3 regions of the Streptomyces sp. NPDC101165 genome follow, and region 1 is predicted to be linked to each of the others. Evidence: riboswitches for the same ligand, from Rfam matches in the RefSeq annotation. Region 1 holds a riboswitch; each other region holds the start of a gene.
What was found. A riboswitch is a leader RNA that binds a small molecule or an ion and turns the genes downstream of it on or off. The one in region 1 is predicted to bind cobalamin.

Region 1 (7,115 bases):
CGTCCTCGGGGTCGGCGGCGGCTTCCTCGCCGTGCCCGCACTGGTGAGCGTGCTCGGCATGCGGATGCGTGAAGCGGTCGGTACCAGCCTGCTGGTGATCACCGCCAACTCCCTGGCCGCGCTGGCGATGCGCGCCGGTACGGCCGACGGTCTGAACTGGGCCGTCATTGGGCCCTTCGCCGGGGCCGCGGTGCTCGGCGCATGGGACGGGAAGCGGCTCGGGGCGAAGGTGTCCGGGCGCGTGCTCCAGCGGACCTTCGCCCTGGTGCTGCTGGCCGTGGCCGCGTTCATGATGATCGACGCGGTGCTGTGATGCGCCCGCGCTCACAGCCCCGCGCCGGCCCCCCTCACGCCAGCGACAGGAAGAGCTTCTCCAGACGGGTCCGCATCTGCTCCGGGTCCTCGCCGTTCTTGCGGCCGGACTCCATGTCGGTGATGCACTGCTGCAGGCCGGTGGCGATGATCGCGAAACCCGCGCGGTCGAGCGCCCGCGACGCGGCGGCGAGCTGCGTGATCACGTCCTCGCAGTCGCGCCCCTCCTCGATCATCCGGATCACGCCGGAGATCTGGCCCTGCGCGCGACGCAGCCGGTTCAGGACGGACTTCAGCTCCGTACCAGCGAGTTCCAGTTCCACGATCACTCCTCCAAAAATACCCCTAGGGGTACTGTACGTCCCGGTACGGGACGGCGTCGAACACCAAGGATCACATCTGCCATGAACGCCCCCCTCGCCCCCATCGCCCTCCGCACCGACCAGGCCCGCACCCGGCTGGACGAGCTGACCGTCATCGACGTACGCACCCCCGGTGAGTACGCCTCGGGCCACCTGCCCGGCGCCCTCAACATCCCCCTGGACCAGATCCGGCGCGCCCTGCCCGAGATCCGGCACGCCGCCGACCGCGGCGACGTCCTGGTCGTGTGCGCCTCCGGAGCCCGCTCCGAGAACGCCTGCAAGCTGCTCGCGGAGCAGGGCATACCCACCGCCACCCTGGCCGGCGGCACCAGCGGCTGGGCCGCCGCGGGCCACGACCTGCAGCAACCCGCAGCCTGTGACACCCGGGCCGGCTGGAGCATGGAGCGGCAGGTCCGGTTCACGGCGGGCGCACTGGTGCTCGCCGGCATAGGCCTTGGGCTGCTCGTGCACCCGGCCTTCCAGATCCTGTCGGCGGGCGTTGCGGGCGGTCTCGTCTTCTCCGCGCTCACCAACACCTGCGGCATGGCCGCCCTGCTCGGCAAGCTGCCGCACAACCGTCCCCGCGCGGCCGACCTCGACGCCACGCTCACCGCCCTGCGCAGCCGTTGAGCCACACGCTCCGGGGCGCCCACGCACGCTGCGCGGCCGCCCCGGAGATTCGCAAGGCCCTCACTCCACAGAGAAACGGCTCACGAACGCAGCGTGTCCGAGACGGACTTGCCGCCGCCGTGCGGGGTGAGGCCACCGGCGGCGCGGAGGTGGTCATCTCGGTCTCGACGAACCCCGGGTGCACGGTGTTCGCGCGCATGCCTCACGGGCGCCGACGGGGCACGGCAGGTGAGCGCCGGGGAAGTCCGTACGCCGGAGCCGGATCCGGACAGTGGCGTGCGGTAGGCGCGACCATAGGGCGTCCATGTGTCGGCCGCCGTCCTGCGCGGCGCACGCCAACACCCGTCATTCAGACGGGAGTTCACGCGTCAAGCCCCGCATGAACTGCCGTGACTGAAAAGAGAAGGGTTTTTCCCGGCCAGGCGTCGCGCGATGGAATGATCTCGGCGTGCGGTCACTACGATCGCATCACAAGACAACCATTCGACCGGCCCGAGAGTGACGGCCGGTCAGGGTCGCCGATGCCAGGGTCCGCTCCCCGGGCTGCGGTGATCTTCCTGTCCAGGAGGACCTTCCGCATGTTCCGACGCATTGGGAATGCCGTCGTCCGTCATCCCGTCTGGACGATCGTGGCATGGCTCATCGCGGCGGTGGCGATCGTCGCCACCGCGCCGAGCCTGCCCTCGAACAGCGACGAGAGCAGTTTCCTGCCAAAGAGTTACGAGTCGATCAAAGCGGCGGAGCTACAGGCGAAGGCGTTCCCCAGCGCCTTCACCCCGTCCGCGATCGCGCTGTACCAACGCACCGACGGCGGCAAGCTCACCGCCGCCGACAAACAGGACATCGCCCGGATCACTTCACAACTGGGCAGCAAGCACATCGACCAGGTGCAGAAGGTCGTCCCCGGCCAGCCGTCCAAGGACGGCAGGTATGACCTGACCCTGGTGCAGATGGACAGCAGGAACGCCGGCCAGCCCAAACAGATCGACGCGGCCAAGGCGTTGCGCGATGACGTCAAGAAACTGACCACGGGCACGAACCTCGACGTCAAGCTCGGAGGCTCCGCCGCGCAGGCCCTCGACCAGCAGGACTCGTCCAAACGCGGGCAGGCGCTGATCGGAATCGGCACCTTCGCGATCATCCTGATCACCCTGCTGATCATCTTCCGGGCGCCGATCCTGGCGATCCTCCCCCTGGTCCTGATCGGCGTGGTGTCCGCCGTCGCCAACGGCCTGATCGCCTACGCCACCAAGCTGTTCGACCTGCAGGCCAACAGCTCGATCTCGTCGATCCTGATCGTCGTGCTCTTCGGTGTGGGCACGGACTACTTCCTCTTCCTGATGTTCCGCTACCGCGAGCGCCTGCGCGCCGGCGACGAGCCGAAGCAGGCCATGATCAACGCGGTCGACCGGGTCGGCGAGGCCATCGCCTCGGCCGCCGGAGCGGTCATCATCGCCTTCCTCGCGCTGGCGCTGTCCACGCTCGGCTTCCTCAAGCAGATGGGCCCCGCCCTCGCCATCGCGGTCGCCGCCACGCTGGTCGCGGGCCTGACCCTGATCCCGGCCGTGGTCTCGCTCATCGGACCGAAGGTCTTCTGGCCCTCCAAGTCCTGGCAACGGGAGCCGGAGAACGCCCGGTTCGCCGCCCTCGGCCGGGGCGTGCAGCGCCGCCCGGCGCTGACCGCCGCGCTGTCCGGCCTCGTCCTGGTCGCACTGTCGCTCGGCACCCTCGGCTTCAACGCCACGTTCGACCTGGCGGCGGGCTCCATGCCCAAGACCAAGGAGTCCATGGTCGTCCAGGACGAGATGCAGAAGGCGTACTCGGCGGGCGCGGCCGCACCCACCGACGTCTTCCTGTCCAGCACCGACGGCAAGCCGCTGGACAAGTCCGGCCTGGACGCGTACGCGCAGAAGCTCGGTGCCGTGGACGGCGTCGCGAACGCCCGTCTGGCCCAGCTGAACAAGGGCGGCACCACCGCCGACTTCACCGTCACGCTCAAGTACGAGGCGTCGACGGACAAGGCGATCGACGCCGTGGGCGAGGTGCGCGACGTCGCGCACTCCGACGCACCCGAGGGCACCGAAGCCCTCGTCGGCGGTATGTCCTCGATCTTCAAGGACATCGCCACGGCGGTCAACCACGACTACCGGACGGTCTTCCCCGTGGCCGCCCTCCTCATCATGGTCATCCTGGGGCTGCTGCTGCGCAGTGTGGTCGCCCCCTGGTACCTGATGGCCTCGGTGGGGCTCGGCTTCGGTGCCACGCTCGGCGCCACGGTCTGGATCTTCCAGGAGGGACAGGGACACTCGGGTCTGATGTTCATGCTCCCGGTGATCATGTATCTGTTCGTGGTGGCCATCGGCACCGACTACAACATCCTCATGATCGCCCGGCTCCGCGAGGAGGCCCGCGAGGGCCGCGAGCCCCGCGAGGCGGCCGGCATGGCGCTCCGGCACGCCGGACCGACCGTCGCGGCGGCCGGCTTCATCCTCGCGGCGACCTTCGCCACGATGATGCTGGCGGGCAACGCGCTGCTCACGGAGATGGGTTTCGCGGTCTCCTTCGGCATCGCGGTCGCCGCCTTCGTGATGGCGATGTTCTTCACGCCGAGCCTCACCGCGCTGATCGGCCACGCCGCCTGGTGGCCGGGCCACGGGGACCAGGCGCGGCAAGTGGCAACCGGTGCCGGATCTCCTGACGCCGGCTCGGTTCCCGGCCAGAACCGGGACACGGTCGCATCCGATCCGTCGGGTCGGCGCGGCTAGCGACACGAGGACGGAGCAGGTCTGCCGGGCCGCACAGCCCGGCAGACCCAGCCCGTCGGCGCAGCGCCGACGCGAGAGGAAGATCACGACGGACCACGCGGTCTTGGCCATGCACGCGCCACGCGGTACGGTCTGTCCGATATCGACGACGGCGAGTCGGAAGCCGGTGGGAATCCGGAACGGTCGCGCCACTGTATGCGGAACACCCCTGGGTGGCCCGTGAGTCAGACCCGTGGCCGTCGTCATGTGCACCACCGAGATGGGACGCGAACTCCCAGAGGAGGTCCTGCCATGGCGCAGACCGTCGCCCAGCCGACAGCCACCACCCCCGCCGTTCCCGCCACGCTGCCGCTGAAGGCGATCGCACCGTGGGCGGTCTTCTTCGGCATCCTCATGCTCGTCCTGCTGTACTTCGTCGGCGCCGAGCAGGGCGCCACCTCCGTGTTCAACGGCACGGACGTCCACGAGTGGGTGCACGACGCACGCCACCTTCTCGGCTTCCCCTGCCACTGACGCGAGGGACGCCGCTCGACCATGAACTCCGCAACCGTGAGAAACCTTCTCGTGCGGGGCATGCTCGCCGGCCTGGCCGCCGGCGTGCTCGCCCTCGTAGCCGCCTACTTCCTGGGTGAGCCGAACGTCGACAGCGCGATCAGCTTCGAGGACGCCCACTCCCACGAGCACGGGATGGAGGTCGTCTCCCGCTCCCTGCAGTCCACCGCGGGCCTGGCCACCGGCGTCCTCATCTACGGGGTCGCCTTCGGCGGCATCGCCGCGCTCGCCTTCTGCGTCGCGCTCGGCCGTGTCGGCCGCTTCAGCCCGCGGGCGACCGCGCTGCTGCTGTCCAGCTGTGCACTGCTCGCCGTGTACGTCGTCCCGTTCCTGAAGTACCCGGCCAACCCGCCGTCGGTCGGTGATCCCGACACCATCGGCAAGCGGACGACCCTGTACTTCCTGATGATGCTGCTCAGCGTGCTCCTGGTGGTCGCCGCCACCATCCTGGGCAAGCGCCTGGCGCCTTCCCTGGGCACCTGGTACGCGACCGTCGTTGCGGTCGCCGCCTTCGCCGTCGTGATCGGCCTGGCCTACGCCTTCCTGCCGGCCGTCAACGAGGTGCCGAAGGACTTCCCAGCCACCCTGCTGTGGCGGTTCCGCCTCTCCGCACTGGCCATCCAGGCCGTACTGTGGGGTGGATTCGGCCTGCTCTTCGGCGAGTTGGCCGAGCGGCAGCTGAACCCGAAGCCCGCGACGGCCGCGTCCGGGCGGAGAGTTCCCGCCACGCACTGATCTGTTCAGGACACGAGAGGGCCCTTCGGAACCGTCCGGGGGCCCTCTCCCGTTTCCGGGACACCTGCGGAGGCGACGAGCGGAGGAGCCGAGTGGCCAGACAACGTCCCGAACCGTGCCACATCACTCTCGGCGGACGCGAGGCGGTCGCCCTGACCATGGAGGAGTACGCCCAACTCATCGCCAGCCGACGCCAGATCGGCGGCCAGAGCGCGCGGGTACGGGTGCTCGCCCAGCAGGTCAAACGGACCGAGAGATTTCTCGACGAGCTGGCAGCCCTGGTCGATGGCCCAACGGCTGCCTGCCGCACACCGGATGAGGGCGCGGGCCGACGGACGACGGTCGACTGCCACGGCGACCACGGCACGACCGGCGACACGGACACCGACTGCCTGCGGTGCGCCATCGCGGCACTGCTGCGTCGCCATCGGGACGCCACTCCCTGACCGCCGTCAGTCCCCCGGCTGGGCGAGGCCGTGTCCGAGGCGCACGTTCCAGCGCCCGGACCGGCCGGTGACCTCCGTCGCCGTGAGCGGCGGGACGTCGAGGCGCCAGAACGCCGCCTCGGGCGCGCCCAACGCGTGTACCACCACGGCCCGTACGACATCGGGCTCCACCACGGCGATCGTCCTGCCGTCCGCCAGTCCACTCGTGTCCAGCCAGCGCGCGACCCGTGCACACAGCTCCCGCACCGACTCGCCGCCGTGCGGTGCAGCCCCGGGATCGGCCAGCCAGCGGGTCACCATCTCCGGCTCGGCGGCACCGACGTCGTCCAGCGTCCGCCCCCGCCACCGGCCCACGTCGAGGCCCGAGAGCTCCGGTTCCACCGAGGCGTCGAGGCCGAGCGCGGAGGCCGTCTCCCGGCAGCGCACGCTGGGAGAGGCGAGGACGCGGCCTGGTGCGGGCAGGGACCCGGCCGCCGACCTGGCCCGTGCCGCCGCGCCGTCCTCGATCGAGTCGCCGTCGTCGAAGCGGGCCCGCCGCAGCGAGGGCGTGGTCGCGGGTGAGATGAGAGTGACGCGGCTGGTCACGCGGTTGCTCCTCCTGCTTCCGCCGTGGGGCGGGGTGTCTGGACTGTGTGCGTACGACGGTACGGGCTTGCGGGGCAGCCGTGCAGACCCGCCCCGGCCGGGGCGGGCTCGGTGACTGGATCTCCGTGCGCACGGTCCGCGTCGCGGTGACCAGGTTCTCCAGGGAGGCCCGTACCTCCGGCCAGCCGCGGGTCTTGAGCCCGCAGTCCGGGTTGACCCACAGGCGTTCGGCCGGGATGGCCGCGAGCCCGAGGCGCAGGAGGTCGGCCGCCTCGCCCGCGCCGGGCACGCGCGGGGAGTGGATGTCGTAGACATGCCATTGTGGGGCTGTAGCGGTGCTCTGCAGGTGAGGCCAAGAAGGCCACCGTGGCAGTTGGGCCCATCCTGAACACGATGACGCTGCCCCAGTGGCTCATCTTCTGTGTCGCAGGCGCGTCGGCGACTGGGCAACTCACAATGGGCCAGGTGGGCGCAAGTATGGGATGTTGCAGTCGCTGGGGCGAAGACGGTGGAGGCGAAACCGCCCGCGAGTGTCACGACGGTCAGGGCGCGGACGTGGTCCGGGGCTCACCATCGGGTCAGGGCGGCGAAGGCCGGCTGGTAGAAGGTGGAGGCCTTGGCGAGTCAGGCGAGCAGCCAGCCGAGGGTGAAGATGGCGGTGTTGGGACTGTGGCCACGATCAGGAGGCTGAGCGCGCCAAGGGCCGAGCCGGCGGTCATCATTGTGTG
Region 2 (7,115 bases), on a different contig from region 1:
CTCACGATGCTCGCGTACCAGCTCTGGCAGCGTGACCAGAGCGCCCGCAGGGCCACTCAGGACAAGGGGGCGGCGCAGTGAAGAACGGCGTCAACGGCGTCGCGCTCGGCGTCTTCATCTTCTTCTTCCTGGCCGTCACGGTCATGGGCTTCCTGGCCGCCCGCTGGCGCAGGGCCGAGAACGAGCACTCCCTGGACGAATGGGGCCTGGGCGGACGGTCGTTCGGCACCTGGATCACCTGGTTCCTGCTCGGCGGCGACCTGTACACGGCGTACACCTTCGTCGCCGTGCCGGCGGCGATCTACACGGCGGGGGCGGCCGGCTTCTTCGCCGTGCCGTACACCATCCTGGTCTACCCGCTGATCTTCACGTTCCTGCCCCGCCTCTGGTCGGTCTCGCACAAGCACGGCTATGTGACGACCTCGGACTTCGTGCGCGGCCGCTTCGGCTCCAAGGGCCTGTCGCTGGCCGTGGCGCTCACCGGCATCCTCGCGACGATGCCGTACATCGCGCTCCAGCTCGTCGGCATCCAGGCGGTGCTGGACGTGATGGGCGTCGGCGGCGGCGAGAACACCAACTGGTTCGTGAAGGACCTGCCGCTGCTCATCGCCTTCGGCGTGCTGGCCGCGTACACGTACTCGTCGGGTCTGCGCGCCCCCGCGCTGATCGCGTTCGTCAAGGACACGCTGATCTACATCGTCATCACGGTGGCGATCATCTACATCCCGATCAAGCTGGGCGGGTTCGACGACATCTTCGCCAAGGCCGGCGAGAAGTTCACGAAGGCGGGTGCGGGCGGGCTCGTACCGGCCCCTGCGGGCCAGTGGACGTACGCCACGCTGGCGCTCGGTTCGGCGCTCGCGCTGTTCATGTACCCGCACTCGATCACCGCGACGCTCTCGTCCCGGAGCCGTGAGGTGATCCGGCGCAACACCACGATCCTGCCGCTGTACTCGCTGATGCTGGGCCTGCTCGCGCTGCTCGGCTTCATGGCGATCGCGGCCGGGGTGAACGTCACCAACGGGCAGTTGGCGATCCCGCAGCTGTTCGAGAACATGTTCCCGGACTGGTTCGCGGGCGTGGCCTTCGCGGCGATCGGCATCGGTGCCCTCGTGCCCGCGGCCATCATGTCCATCGCCGCGGCGAACCTCTTCACCCGCAACATCTACAAGGACTTCATCCGGCCGGACGCCACGCCGAAGCAGGAGGCCCAGGTCTCCAAGCTCGTGTCGCTGCTGGTCAAGGTCGGCGCGCTGGTCTTCGTCCTCACCATGGACAAGACGGTCGCCATCAACTTCCAGCTGCTGGGCGGCATCTGGATCCTGCAGACCTTCCCGGCCCTGGTCGGCGGCCTGTTCACCCGTTGGTTCCACCGCTGGGCGCTGCTCGCCGGCTGGGCGGTCGGCATGGTCTACGGCACGGTCGCCGCCTACGGGGTGGCCTCGCCGACCCAGAAGCACTTCGGCGGCTCCGCCAAGGAGATCCCGGGCATCGGTGAGATCGGCTACATCGGCCTCACGGCCTTCGTCCTGAACGTCGCCGTCACGGTGGTCCTGACCTTCGTCCTGAAGGCCCTGAAGGCCCCTGAGGGCCTCGACGAGACCCGCCCCGAGGACTACACGGCGGACGCGGGCGACGCGGGAGTTCAGGTGGAACTTCCGCCGGCCACGGCAGGCGCCGGGCACTGAGACGCGCCCCGAAGGGGCGCGAGCAACCACGATCCACCCGCAGCGGGCCGCCGACAACACGCACCACGGCGGCCCGCTGTTGACCCTCTGAAGCCGCCGCAACACGCAACAGACACAACATCTGGGGGTGACACCACGACCCGGCACTAGATGTATGCTCATCCTCGCTGTCGCCACAGGGGAATCCGGTGCGAATCCGGAACTGTCCCGCAACGGTGTACTTGCGTGCATCCGCACGCCTGTTCAGTCCGAGGACCTGTCGCCAGCGCGCGCCCGGCCGTCCGGTCCGGGTGCCTTCAGACGTCCGGGCCTCGTGGAGTGGGCTGGTGGACGCGACGCCGTGCGCGCTCGTGCTGCCCCCTGCCCTCCGCCAGGCCCTGTGCCGAGCGAGGGAGAGCCCCACGTGACCATCGCGCCAGCCGACCCGGCTTCAGCCGTCCAGGCGACCGCAGCTCCGGTGGAGACCGACGGTCCCGGTGCCGCGCTGCTGCGGACCCTGACCGAGCTGACCGCCGACCTCCCCGACGCCGACCCCGGCCGGGTCGCCGCGGCCGCGCTGCGGGGCCGGTCCGCCCGGGCCGACGAGGCGGAGCTGCGCGAGCTGGCCACGGAGGCGGCCGCCGGCCTCATCTCCGAGGACCCCGCCTACTCCCGGCTGGCCGCCCGGCTGCTGACCGTCTCGATCCGCGCCGAGGCCGCCTCGCAGGGCGTGACGTCCTTCACCGAGTCCGTCGCCGTGGGCCACCGCGAGGGCCTGGTCGCCGACCGCACGGCGGAGTTCGTACGGCTGCACGCCGCGCGTCTCGACACGCTGATCGACGCGAACGGCGACGACCGCTTCGGCTACTTCGGCCTGCGCACCCTGCACAGCCGCTACCTGCTGCGCCACCCCTTCACCCGCAAGGTGATCGAGACGCCCCAGCACTTCATGCTGCGCGTCGCCGCGGGTCTCGCCGAGGACGACACGACCCGCTCCGTCGACGAAGTCGCCGCGCTCTACGGGCTCATGAGCCGCCTCGACTACCTGCCCTCCTCCCCCACCCTCTTCAACTCCGGCACGCGGCACCCCCAGATGTCGTCCTGCTACCTCCTCGACTCCCCGCTGGACGAGCTGGACTCCATCTACGACCGCTACCACCAGGTCGCCCGCCTCTCGAAGCACGCCGGCGGCATCGGGCTGTCGTACTCCCGGATCCGCAGCCGCGGTTCGCTGATCCGCGGCACCAACGGGCACTCCAACGGCATCGTCCCGTTCCTGAAGACCCTGGACGCCTCGGTGGCCGCCGTGAACCAGGGCGGCCGGCGCAAGGGCGCGGCCGCGGTGTACCTGGAGACCTGGCACTCCGACATCGAGGAGTTCCTGGAGCTGCGCGACAACACCGGTGAGGACGCCCGCCGTACCCACAACCTCAACCTCGCGCACTGGATCCCGGACGAGTTCATGCGCCGGGTCAACGCCGACGAGCAGTGGTCGCTGTTCTCCCCGGCGGACGTGCCGGAGCTGGTCGACCTGTGGGGCGAGGAGTTCGACGCCGCGTACCGCAAGGCGGAGGCGAACGGGCTCGCGAAGAAGACCATCCCGGCCCGCGACCTGTACGGCCGCATGATGCGCACCCTCGCGCAGACCGGCAACGGCTGGATGACCTTCAAGGACGCCGCCAACCGCACCGCCAACCAGACGGCCGAGGCGGGCCACGTCGTGCACTCCTCGAACCTCTGCACGGAGATCCTGGAGGTCACCGACGACGGCGAGACGGCGGTCTGCAACCTGGGTTCGGTCAACCTCGGTGCCTTCGTGCGGGGCGGGGACATCGACTGGGAGCGCCTCGACGAGACGGTCCGCACGGCCGTCACCTTCCTCGACCGCGTGGTCGACATCAACTTCTACCCGACCGAGCAGGCGGGCCGCTCCAACGCCAGGTGGCGTCCGGTGGGCCTGGGTGCGATGGGTCTGCAGGACGTCTTCTTCAAGCTGCGCCTGCCCTTCGACTCCGCCGAGGCCAAGGCGCTGTCGACGCGGATCGCCGAGCGGATCATGCTCGCCGCGTACGAGGCCTCCACCGACCTGGCCGAGCGCAACGGCGCGCTGCCGGCCTGGGAGAAGACCCGGACCGCCCGGGGTGTCCTGCACCCCGACCACTACGACGCCGAGCTGACCTGGCCCGAGCGCTGGGCGGCCCTGCGCGAGCGGATCGCCGCGGTCGGCATGCGCAACTCGCTGCTGCTGGCGATCGCCCCGACCGCCACCATCGCTTCCATCGCGGGCGTGTACGAGTGCATCGAGCCGCAGGTCTCCAACCTGTTCAAGCGCGAGACGCTGTCCGGCGAGTTCCTGCAGGTCAACTCCTACCTGGTGCAGGACCTCAAGGAGCTGGGCGTCTGGGACGCGCGCACCCGTGAGGCGCTGCGCGACTCCAACGGCTCGGTGCAGGACTTCGTGTGGATCCCGGCCGACGTGCGGGCGCTGTACCGCACGGCGTGGGAGATCCCGCAGCGCGGCCTGATCGACATGGCCGCGGCCCGCACCCCGTTCCTGGACCAGTCGCAGTCCCTGAACCTGTTCCTGGAGACGCCGACGATCGGCAAGCTCTCCTCGATGTACGCGTACGCCTGGAAGCAGGGCCTGAAGACGACGTACTACCTGCGCTCCCGCCCGGCGACCCGCATCGCCCGCGCCGCCCAGGCGCAGAGCCAGACACCCATCCCCGTGCAGCAGGCCGCCGACCCCGACGCCGTCGCCTGCTCCCTTGAGAACCCCGAGTCCTGCGAGGCCTGCCAGTAATGACCACCCGTAACCAGAACCTGCTCGACCCGGGCTTCGAACTGACCCTGCGTCCCATGCGCTACCCCGACTTCTACGAGCGCTACCGGGACGCCATCAAGAACACCTGGACCGTCGAGGAGGTCGACCTCCACTCGGACGTCGCCGACCTCGCCAAGCTGACGCCGGCCGAGCAGCACCTGATCGGCCGTCTGGTGGCCTTCTTCGCGACGGGCGACTCGATCGTCGCGAACAACCTGGTGCTGACGCTGTACAAGCACATCAACTCCCCGGAGGCGCGCCTGTACCTGTCGCGCCAGCTCTTCGAGGAGGCCGTGCACGTCCAGTTCTATCTGACGCTGCTCGACACCTACCTGCCCGACCCGGACGACCGCGCCGCCGCCTTCGCGGCCGTGGAGAACATCCCGTCGATCCGTGAGAAGGCCGGGTTCTGCTTCAAGTGGATCAACGAGGTCGAGAAGCTGGACCGCCTGGAGTCCAAGGCGGACCGCCGGCGCTTCCTGCTCAACCTCATCTGCTTCGCCGCGTGCATCGAGGGCCTGTTCTTCTACGGCGCCTTCGCGTACGTCTACTGGTTCCGCAGCCGGGGTCTGCTGCACGGTCTCGCCACCGGCACCAACTGGGTGTTCCGCGACGAGACGATGCACATGTCGTTCGCCTTCGACGTGGTCGACACCGTCCGCAAGGAGGAGCCGGAGCTCTTCGACGACGAGCTGCAGCAGCAGGTCACGGACATGCTGCGGGAGGCCGTCGAGGCCGAGCTGCAGTTCGCGCGTGACCTGTGCGGCGACGGCCTGCCGGGCATGAACACCGATTCGATGCGGCAGTACCTCGAGTGCGTCGCCGACCAGCGCCTCACCCGCCTCGGCTTCGCCCCGGTGTACGGCTCCGAGAACCCCTTCTCCTTCATGGAGCTGCAGGGCGTTCAGGAGCTGACCAACTTCTTCGAGCGTCGCCCGTCGGCCTACCAGGTGGCCGTGGAGGGCACGGTCGACCTGGACGAGGACTTCTGAGTCCGGTCGCCCTCGGCCGACCATCGATCCGGCGCGCGTTCCGGGGCTCGCAAGCCACCTGAGCGCGCGCCGGTCGTCGGCGGGTGTCGTTCACCACTCGTCGCTCACCACACGTCTCTCACCACTCGCTCACCACTCCACGGGCTGCAGCAGCAGCCGGTGGGGCCGGAGCGTGATGCCCACACGGGTGGTGTCGTTCGACCCGCCGACCTGCTCGAAGCGGTACTTCGCCGAGATCGCCGCGATGATCAGGCTCAGCTGGGACATGGAGAAGTGGTCGCTGGGGCACTTGCGGTTGCCCACGCTGAACGGGCTCATCGCGTACTTGGGCACCTCCTTCACCCGCTCGGGCTGCCAGCGGTCGGGGTCGAAGTCGAGGTGGTGGTCGTAGGAACGGCCGTCGCGCTGGATGGCGTACGGGCTGTAGACGATGTCCGCCCCCGCCGGAATGCGATAGCCGCCGAGCGCGGTGTCGGTCACCGCGCGTCGCGTCAATATCCATACGGCGGGCCGCAGCCGCATGGCCTCGACGACGACATTGTTGGTGTACCTGAGCTCCCGGACGTCCGCGAATGCAACGGGCCGGCCGCCGGTCACGGATTCGACCTCGGCGCGCACCTTCTCGGCGTGTTCCGGATGTTCCGCGAGGACCTGGAGCAGCCACATGATCGTGGAGGCGACTGTTTCACTTCCGGGGGTGAGTATCGCGACCACCTGGTCGTGGATCTCCTGTTCCCCGATGAGGTCGCCATTGTCGTCCTTCGCCTCCAGCAATGCCGTCAGCAAATCGTCCGGCTTTTGACCAGATGCCCTCCGCTCGTCGACGATCTCGTCGACCAGCAGATGCAAATCGGCCAGCGCCCGGTTGAATTCGCGGTTGGTGGGGAACGGCAGCCGGTACAGCGGCCCCAGCGGGACGACCATCCTGCGGTACATACCGCGGAAGACGGTGGCGAGATCGACGCTCAGCCGCTCCGCGCGCTCGTCCATGTAGTCGCCGCGCAGCAGACAGCGGGCGGCGATGCGCACGGCGACCCGGAACGACTCCGAGGTGCAGTCGATGGTCTCGCCCACCTTCCAGCGCTCGGTCAGCGCATGCGCCTCCTCCTCCATGACCGAGCCGTACGCGGGGATCGCGTCGAGCCGGAAGGCGGGCTGGATGGTGCGCCGCTGGCGGCGGTGCCGGGGCCCGTTGGCGGTGGCCACGCCCTCCTTGCCGAGCAGGCCTTCGAGGGACTCCCACAGCGGTCCGTCGATCTTGTAGTCGGGGCTGAGCGCGAGTGCGCCGGTGAGCGCCGGTGCGGTGACGGCGTACACCGTCTTGGGACCGAGCTTCAGACGTACGACCTCACCGTGCACGCGCAGCCCGGACATGAAGGCGAGCGGGTCGCGGACCAGTTTCAGGCCGTGGCCGAGGACCGGGAGGGCGCCGCCGGCGAGGGGCGGTTCGCGCAGTCCGGTGCTCTCGGGGACCACGGGCTTCACAGACTCGACCGTCATTCGTCACCTGCCGCTTCGTTGTTGACGTACGGGGGCGTGGACCGGTCGTCCCAGCTGTCGACCATGTAGCGGCCGGACTCGTGGTGGAACCAGTAGACGGAGCTGAACCAGTTCCGCATATAGCCGACACAG
Region 3 (7,115 bases), on a different contig from region 1:
CTGCTCCAGCAGGTCGATCGTGTCGGCGGCCGTACGGGACGGGCCTTCCACGAGGTCCGTCAGCTCGACCGGCACCTTCACCGGCGCGCCCGGTTCGGCGAGCAACTCCTTCTCGACCAGCCCGAAGTGCTCGGCCAGCGAGGCCCGCAGCCCCGGCAGCGCGTTCGCCTGGCCGCCCCACACCTGCGAGGCGCGCAGCACGGCGAGGACCAGGTTCACGCGCGGCTCGCCGACCGGACCACCGCCGAGGATGTGCAGACCGTCCCTGATCTGCACGTCCTTGATCTCGCACAGATAGCCGTCGATGTGCATGACGAACTCGTCGAAGTCGTCGTCCTCCGGCTGCACGTCCACATGCAGGTCGTGGTGCAGCTCGGCCGCCTTGACCAGCGTCCAGATCTGCGCCCGCACGGCCGGTGCCTTCACCGGGTCCAGGTCGGAGACGAGCGCGTACTCGTCCAGCAGCTGCTCCAGCTTCGCCAGGTCGCCGTAGGTGTCGGCACGGGCCATCGGCGGCACCAGGTGGTCGACCACCGTGGCGTGCCCGCGCCGCTTGGCCTGCGTGCCCTCGCCGGGGTCGTTGACGATGAACGGGTAGACGAGGGGCAGCTCGCCGAGGACGGCGTCCGGGGCGCAGCCGGCGCTCAGACCCAGGCCCTTGCCCGGCAGCCACTCCATCGTGCCGTGCTTGCCCATGTGCACGATCGCGTCGGCGCCGAAGCTGTTGTCGAGCCAGCGGTAGGCCGCCATGTAGTGGTGCGACGGCGGCATGTCGGGGTCGTGGTAGATCGCGATCGGGTTCTCGCCGAAACCGCGCGGCGGCTGGATCATCACGACGACGTTCCCGAACTGCAGGGACGCGAGCACGATCTCGTCCCCGTCGACGTACAGGCTGCCCGGCGGCTCGCCCCACGCCTCCAGCATCGCGTCCCGCAGCTCCGGGTCGAGCTTGTCGAACCACGCCCGGTAGTCGGCGAGCGGCACCCGCGCGGGCGCGGCCGCCAGCTGCTCCTCGGTGAGCCACTCGACGTCGTGCCCGCCGGCCTCGATCAGCCGGTGGATCAACTCGTCGCCGTTGTCCGGGTATGCGGTCAGCCCGTACCCGGCTTCCTTCAGGGCGTCCAGGACGCGTACCGCCGACGCGGGCGTGTCCAGGCCCACCGCGTTGCCGACCCGGGAGTGCTTGGTCGGGTAGGCGGTGAAGACCAGCGCGATCTTCTTGTCCGCGTTCGGCTTGTGCTTCAACTGCGCGTGCCGTACGGCGATCCCGGCCACCCGCGACGCCCGCTCGGGGTCGGCGACGTACACCGGGACGTCGTCCGGTCCCTGCTCCTTGAAGGAGAACGGCACCGTGACGAGGCGGCCGTCGAACTCGGGGATCGCGACCTGCATCGCCGCGTCCATGGGGGAGAGCGCGGCGTCCGACTCGTCCCAGGCGGCCCGCGAGGAGGTGAGGCAGAGACCCTGCAGCACCGGGACGTTCAGGTCGGCGAGCGCCCCGATGTCCCAGGACTCCTCGTCGCCGCCCGCCGAGGCCTGCGAGGCGTGCGTACCGCCGGCCGCCAGGACGGTGGCGACCAGGGCGTCGGCCCGCCCCAGCAGCTCGTACAGCCCGGCGTCCGCGCCGCGCAGCGAACCGCAGTACACGGGCAGGGCGTTGACGCCCCGCGCCTCGATCGCCTCGCACAGCGTGTCCACGAAGGCGGTGTTGCCGCTCAGCTCGTGCGCCCGGTAGAAGAGGACGCCCACGGTCGGCCGGCCGTCCCGGATCTCGTACGAGCCGTGCAGGCCGTACTCGGGCATCTTCCGCGGCTCTTCGAAGCCCTCGCCGGTCAGCAGCACGGTGTCGGACAGGAACCGGGCCAGCTCGGTCAGGTTCGCGGGCCCGCCCTCGACCAGGTACTTCAGGGCCTCCGCCACGACACCCGCCGGTACGGACGACTCGGCCATCAGCTCGGCGTCCGGCACGGACTCGCCGCCCAGCAGCACGGTCGGCACGCCGGACGCCCGGAGCGCGGCCAGCCCGTCCTCCCAGGCGCGCTTGCCGCCCAGCAGCCGTACGACGGCGATGTCCGCGCCCTCGACGAGGCCCGGCAGCTCCTCCGCGACGTCCACCCGGGTGGGGTTCCCGATCCGGTAGCCGGCGCCGGAGGCCCGGGCCGCCAGCAGATCGGTGTCGGCGGTCGACAACAACAACACTGTGCTCATGCGGGCGCTCCCGGTGGAATGAAAGGCAGTCCTTGCGGCGCGCCCGACTCGATGAGCCGCCAGAGCGCGTCCGTGTCCGCGTGCTGTTCGATCAGGTCGCCGAGCCGGTCGAGCTGCTCCTCGCGCAGCGCGGCGAACGAGGTGTCGGGGGCCGGTACGAAGCGGCGCCCCGCGGCGGCCGCCACCTCGCGCAGGAAGGCCCGCCGGAAACCGTCCGACTCCAGCGAGCCGTGCCAGTGCGTGCCCCAGGTCTGACCGACCCGGCAGCCGTCCAGGCCGTGTCCCCTGCCATCGGTGATGAACGCCTCCCCTCCCTCGACGGAGGCGACCCCGTGATGGATCTCGTAGCCCTCGACCCGCTCCCCGAGGGCTTCCCCGGTCGGCCGGGTGAGGGTCTTCTCGCGGGCGAACCGCACCCGCACGGGGAGCACTCCGAGCCCCGCGACGCTGCCGGCGCGCGACTCGACCTCGTCCTCGATGTGCTCGCCGAGGATCTGGAAGCCGCCGCAGACGCCGAGAACCGGGCGTCCCTCCGCGGCCCTTCTGACGAGGGCGTCCGCGAGGCCCCGCTCCCGCAGCCAGGCGAGGGCCCTGACCGTCCCCCGGGTCCCCGGGATCACCACGAGGTCGGCGTCCGCCAGCTCCTCCGGCCGGTCCACGAACCGCACGACGACGCCCGGTTCGGCGGCCAGCGCGTCCACGTCCGTAAAGTTGGACATGAGCGGGAGCGCGCAGACCGCTACCCGCAGCACGTCCTCGCCGACGGGCGGGGCGGTGTTCGACTCCCGCACGGTCCCGCGCAGCGAGACCCTCAGTCCGTCCTCCTCGTCGATACCGAGCCCGTGCCGGAACGGCAGCACGCCGTAGGTGTGCCGCCCGGTGAGCCCGTGCAGCATGTCCAACCCCGGCTCCAGCAGGCTGACATCCCCACGGAACTTGTTCACCAGGAACCCGGCGACCAGCTCCTGGTCCTCCCGGGACAGCAGCGCGACGGTTCCGAAGAAGGAGGCGAACACGCCCCCGCGGTCGATGTCGCCCACCACCAGCACGGGCAGCCGCGCGTTCCGCGCGATCCCCATGTTCACGATGTCGGTACGCCGCAGATTGATCTCCGCGGGCGAACCGGCCCCCTCACAGATCACCGCGTCATACGTGCCCCGCAACTCGGCCAGACAGTCCAGCACCGTGCCGAGCAGCTGCTGTTGGCGCCCCCCGTGGTACCCGCGTGCGCTCAGCTCGCCCACCGGCTTGCCGAGCAGCACCACCTGGCTGCTCTGCTCGCCACCGGGCTTGAGCAGCACGGGGTTCATCAGCGCGGTCGGCTCGACACGACAGGCCTGGGCCTGCATGGCCTGGGCCCGCCCGATCTCGGCGCCCTCCCGGGTCACGAACGAGTTGAGGGACATGTTCTGCGCCTTGAAGGGCGCGACCTTGACGCCCTGGCGCACCAGCCACCGGCAGATCCCGGCCGTCACGACGCTCTTGCCGGCGTCGGAGGTGGTGCCGGCGACGAGAAGACCACCGTTCACTTCCCACGTCCCTTCACGAGTCGGCGCGCGGCGACCGTGACGCCGAGCGCGAGCAGGCCGACCCGGCGGGAGAGCCGTACGGCCCGGTCGATGTCGGTGACCCGGACGGCCCGTCCGGTGTCCCCGCCCAGTACGGGCCGGTGTTCGACGCGCCCGCCGTAGGAGAGCGTCCCGCCCAGCCGCACACCGAGGGCACCCGCGAACGAGGCCTCGACGGGCCCGGCGTTGGGGCTCGGGTGCTTGCGGGCGTCCGCCCGCCAGGCACGCACGGCGCCGCGGGGGTCCGGTCCGGCCACGGCGGCGAGTACGGCGGTCAGCCGCGCCCCCGGCCAGCCGACGAGGTCGTCGAGCCGGGCGGAGGCCCAGCCGTAGCGCCGGAAGCGGGCCGACCTGTGCCCCACCATCGCGTCCAGGGTGTTGACGGCCCGGAACCCGAGCAGCCCCGGCACCCCGCCCACCGCACCCCACACGAGCGCGCCCACGACGGCGTCGGAGGTGTTCTCGGCGACGGACTCGACCACGGCCCGGGCGATCCCGTCGGCGTCGAGGGCCTGCGGATCCCGCCCGCACAGATGCGGCAGCCGCGCCCGGGCCGCCTCGACGTCCCCGGCCTCCAGCGCGCGCCCGACGGTCCACGCCTCCCGGGCGAGCGAAGTACCCCCGACCACGGCCCAGGTGGCGGCGGCGGTCAGCGCGACGGAAGCGACGGGGGAGCGGCGCACGGCCCGCTCGGCCACGGCCCCCAGCGCGACGGCACCTCCGGCGCACACGGCGGTGTGCAGCGCACCCCAGCCGCGGTGGTCGTGCCACAGCGCGCGTTCCACGGCGGCGGCTGCCCGGCCGAACGCGGCGACCGGGTGCCCACGGCGCGGATCGCCGAGGACCAGGTCGCCGAGGAGGCCGGCGGCGGCGCCGTACGCGTAGCAGCGATCGGCACCCATCGGCTCAGCCGGCCGTGGGGGCAGGCAGGGCCTGGTTACTGAACCTCAATCGGCAGCCGCGCATGGCGATATGTCCTCACTCAGGGTGTCCACGCCCTGGTTCGACGAGACCGGCGGTGAGAGTTCCTGGCTCCCGGGGATTTCTTCCCCGGTGACAGTGGCGGGACCGCGCCGGATTCGCACCGGCTTCCTCTCCTGCCGCCGTACATGGCCTGGGCAGTCCACCACGCGCCCGGAAGGGCCGTCAACTTGCCTTTGACCTGGGATGCCGGACTGTGCTGAGGCCCACACCGCGGGCACGCGGGGCGGCGCCGAGCGACCGGGTTGCGGTGAATTCCACTCCCTCGGGCGGCACTCGGGGCTCCCGTTCGTACTCACGGACCGTCACGGCCCGCACCGGCGCGTACGTCTCAGGGGCGGACATGCGTCCGCCCTGTCGTTCCGCTGGAGCGGTGCCGACAGGGCGGACGAGGGAGAGACTTCGGTGTCAGGGCTTCGCCACGATCAGATAGATCCCGTACGCCACCGCAGCGGCACAGGCCGCGAAGCACACGTACGCACCGGTCACGGACAGCGCCGCGGACCCACCCTGCGCCGTGGCCTTCTCGCGGCGCGACAGGCCGTTGACGCCGAGGGTGAACAGGGCCACCAGGCCCACCGTGAACGCGAGGCTGACGCCGAAGACGGAGCCGAGGGCCGCCCAGTCGATCTTCATGGGGATGCTTCCTTCAGTTTCCGGGCGGTCAGACTGCGGCGGCCGGCGGGGTCGCCGGAGCCGGTTCGGTGGTGGCCTGCGCCGGGATCGTGGCCGACAGACCCTCGGCGACGGTGCCCGCGGGCGGCGGGGTCACCGCGGCGATGGCGGTGGTCACCACACCGGCCGGCTCCACCGTGTCGTCGACGACGTTGGTGTGGTCCACGACCTCGCGGCGGGAGATCTTCCAGATCGCGGCGCTGGCACCGACCAGGAAGACGGCGACGGCCGCGGTGCCCCAGTCACCCAGGTCCGTGACGGACTCGGCGCCCGCGCCGACCAGCGCGGCGGCCGGCAGGGTCAGCCCCCAGGCGATGAACATGCGGGTCGCGGTGGACCAGCGGACCACACCGCCCTTGCGGCCCAGGCCCGCACCCATCACCGAGCCGGAGACGACGTGGGTGGTGGAGAGGGAGAAGCCGAGGTGCGAGGAGGCCAGGATGGCCGTGGCCGCGCTGGTCTGGGCGGCGAAGCCCTGTCGCGGCTCCAGGTCGGTCAGGCCCTTGCCCATGGTGCGGATGATGCGCCAGCCGCCGATGTAGGTGCCGAGCGCGATGGCCAGACCCGCGGAGAGGATGACCCAGGTGGGAGGGTTGGAGCCGGGGGCGATGGCGCCGCCCGCGATGAGGGCGAGGGTGATGATGCCCATCGTCTTCTGCGCGTCGTTGGTGCCGTGGGCGAGGGAGACCAGACCGGCGGAGGCGATCTGACCGGCGCGGTAGCCCTTGCGGGTGGCCTCGCCTTCGGCGTTCTTGCCGATGCCGTAGGAGAAGCGGGTGGCCAGCATCGCGGCGAGACCCGCGACGATCGGCGCGGCGACCGCCGGGAGCAGCACCTTGGTGACGAGCACGTCACTGTGGACGGCACCGAAGCCGGCGGAGGCGACGGTGGCGCCGATCAGGCCGCCCATCAGGGCGTGCGAGGAGCTGGACGGCAGTCCGACCAGCCAGGTCAGCAGGTTCCAGAGGATCGCGCCGACCAGGGCGGCGAATATGACCTCGGGACGGATGCCGGTCTCATCGACCAGGCCCTTGGAGATCGTGTTGGCGACCTCCACGGAGAGGAAAGCGCCTACAAGGTTGAGGGCGGCGGACATGACCACCGCGACCTTGGGCTTGAGTGCACCGGTCGAGATGGTGGTGGCCATCGCGTTGGCGGTGTCATGAAAACCGTTCGTGAAATCGAACGCAAGTGCGGTTACCACCACAATCGCGAGGATCAGCGAGAAGTTTTCCATTTACCCAGGCAATCGTTCGAGGTCGTTGGCTGTTGGACCGTAGGCAACCTGGGTGAACGGAAGGTGAACTGGGGCGGGCGTCAGGGTGTCATCAGGGGGGTGGGTGGGATTTCGTTCGGATCCAAGCCCCAGGCGCCCCTTGGCTACCAACCCCGCGCGAAGGCCCGCAGCCGGCTCGGCGGCCCGTTGAAGAGATTCTGGTCACCCGGCAGACCGCCCTCGGTGCCGAACTGCCAGAAGGTCCACTGCGTCCAGCCGCCCGGCAGTTCTCCCGGGTCCGACGTGCCGTGCCGGGCGATCCACAGGGGGTGGTCCGCGGCGAAGGCGCGGCTGTCGCCGGTGCAGGCCTGCCACCAGTGGGCGGTGGTGTAGATGACCGGACGCCGGCCGGTCTCCCGCTCGACCTCGTCGCTGAAGGAGCGGATCCAGTCGACCATCCCCGTCCA

Region 2: it holds a riboswitch for cobalamin, as region 1 does, so the genes downstream of both, ACIRVH_RS11185 (ribonucleoside-diphosphate reductase subunit alpha) here and ACIRVH_RS26955 (CbtB-domain containing protein) in region 1, are expected to answer to the same signal.
Region 3: it holds a riboswitch for cobalamin, as region 1 does, so the genes downstream of both, ACIRVH_RS21560 (cobalamin biosynthesis protein) here and ACIRVH_RS26955 (CbtB-domain containing protein) in region 1, are expected to answer to the same signal.

The regions. Positions count from the first base shown of each region.
Region 1 is NZ_JBIWPG010000012.1:287,424-294,538, reverse strand. Features, by position in the region: gene ACIRVH_RS26975 (sulfite exporter TauE/SafE family protein) at 1-313, shown strand, start outside; gene ACIRVH_RS26970 (metal-sensitive transcriptional regulator) at 348-635, opposite strand; gene ACIRVH_RS26965 (rhodanese-like domain-containing protein) at 717-1,304, shown strand; gene ACIRVH_RS26960 (MMPL family transporter) at 1,883-4,069, shown strand; cobalamin riboswitch at 4,182-4,324, shown strand; gene ACIRVH_RS26955 (CbtB-domain containing protein) at 4,361-4,582, shown strand; gene ACIRVH_RS26950 (CbtA family protein) at 4,604-5,356, shown strand; gene ACIRVH_RS26945 (hypothetical protein) at 5,449-5,802, shown strand; gene ACIRVH_RS26940 (histidine phosphatase family protein) at 5,809-6,387, opposite strand; partial or broken gene ACIRVH_RS26935 (hypothetical protein) at 6,506-6,700, opposite strand; partial or broken gene ACIRVH_RS26930 (MFS transporter) at 6,874-7,115, opposite strand, start outside.
Region 2 is NZ_JBIWPG010000004.1:452,866-459,980, reverse strand. Features, by position in the region: gene ACIRVH_RS11195 (DUF3311 domain-containing protein) at 1-81, shown strand, start outside; gene mctP (monocarboxylate uptake permease MctP) at 78-1,688, shown strand; cobalamin riboswitch at 1,808-1,967, shown strand; gene ACIRVH_RS11185 (ribonucleoside-diphosphate reductase subunit alpha) at 2,092-4,470, shown strand; gene ACIRVH_RS11180 (ribonucleotide-diphosphate reductase subunit beta) at 4,470-5,483, shown strand; gene ACIRVH_RS11175 (cytochrome P450) at 5,613-6,983, opposite strand; gene cyc1 (epi-isozizaene synthase) at 6,980-7,115, opposite strand, start outside.
Region 3 is NZ_JBIWPG010000009.1:328,002-335,116, forward strand. Features, by position in the region: gene cobN (cobaltochelatase subunit CobN) at 1-2,208, opposite strand, end outside; gene ACIRVH_RS21555 (cobyric acid synthase) at 2,205-3,737, opposite strand; gene ACIRVH_RS21560 (cobalamin biosynthesis protein) at 3,734-4,678, opposite strand; cobalamin riboswitch at 4,778-4,920, opposite strand; gene ACIRVH_RS21565 (hypothetical protein) at 5,166-5,393, opposite strand; gene ACIRVH_RS21570 (anion permease) at 5,422-6,669, opposite strand; gene ACIRVH_RS21575 (lysozyme) at 6,813-7,115, opposite strand, start outside.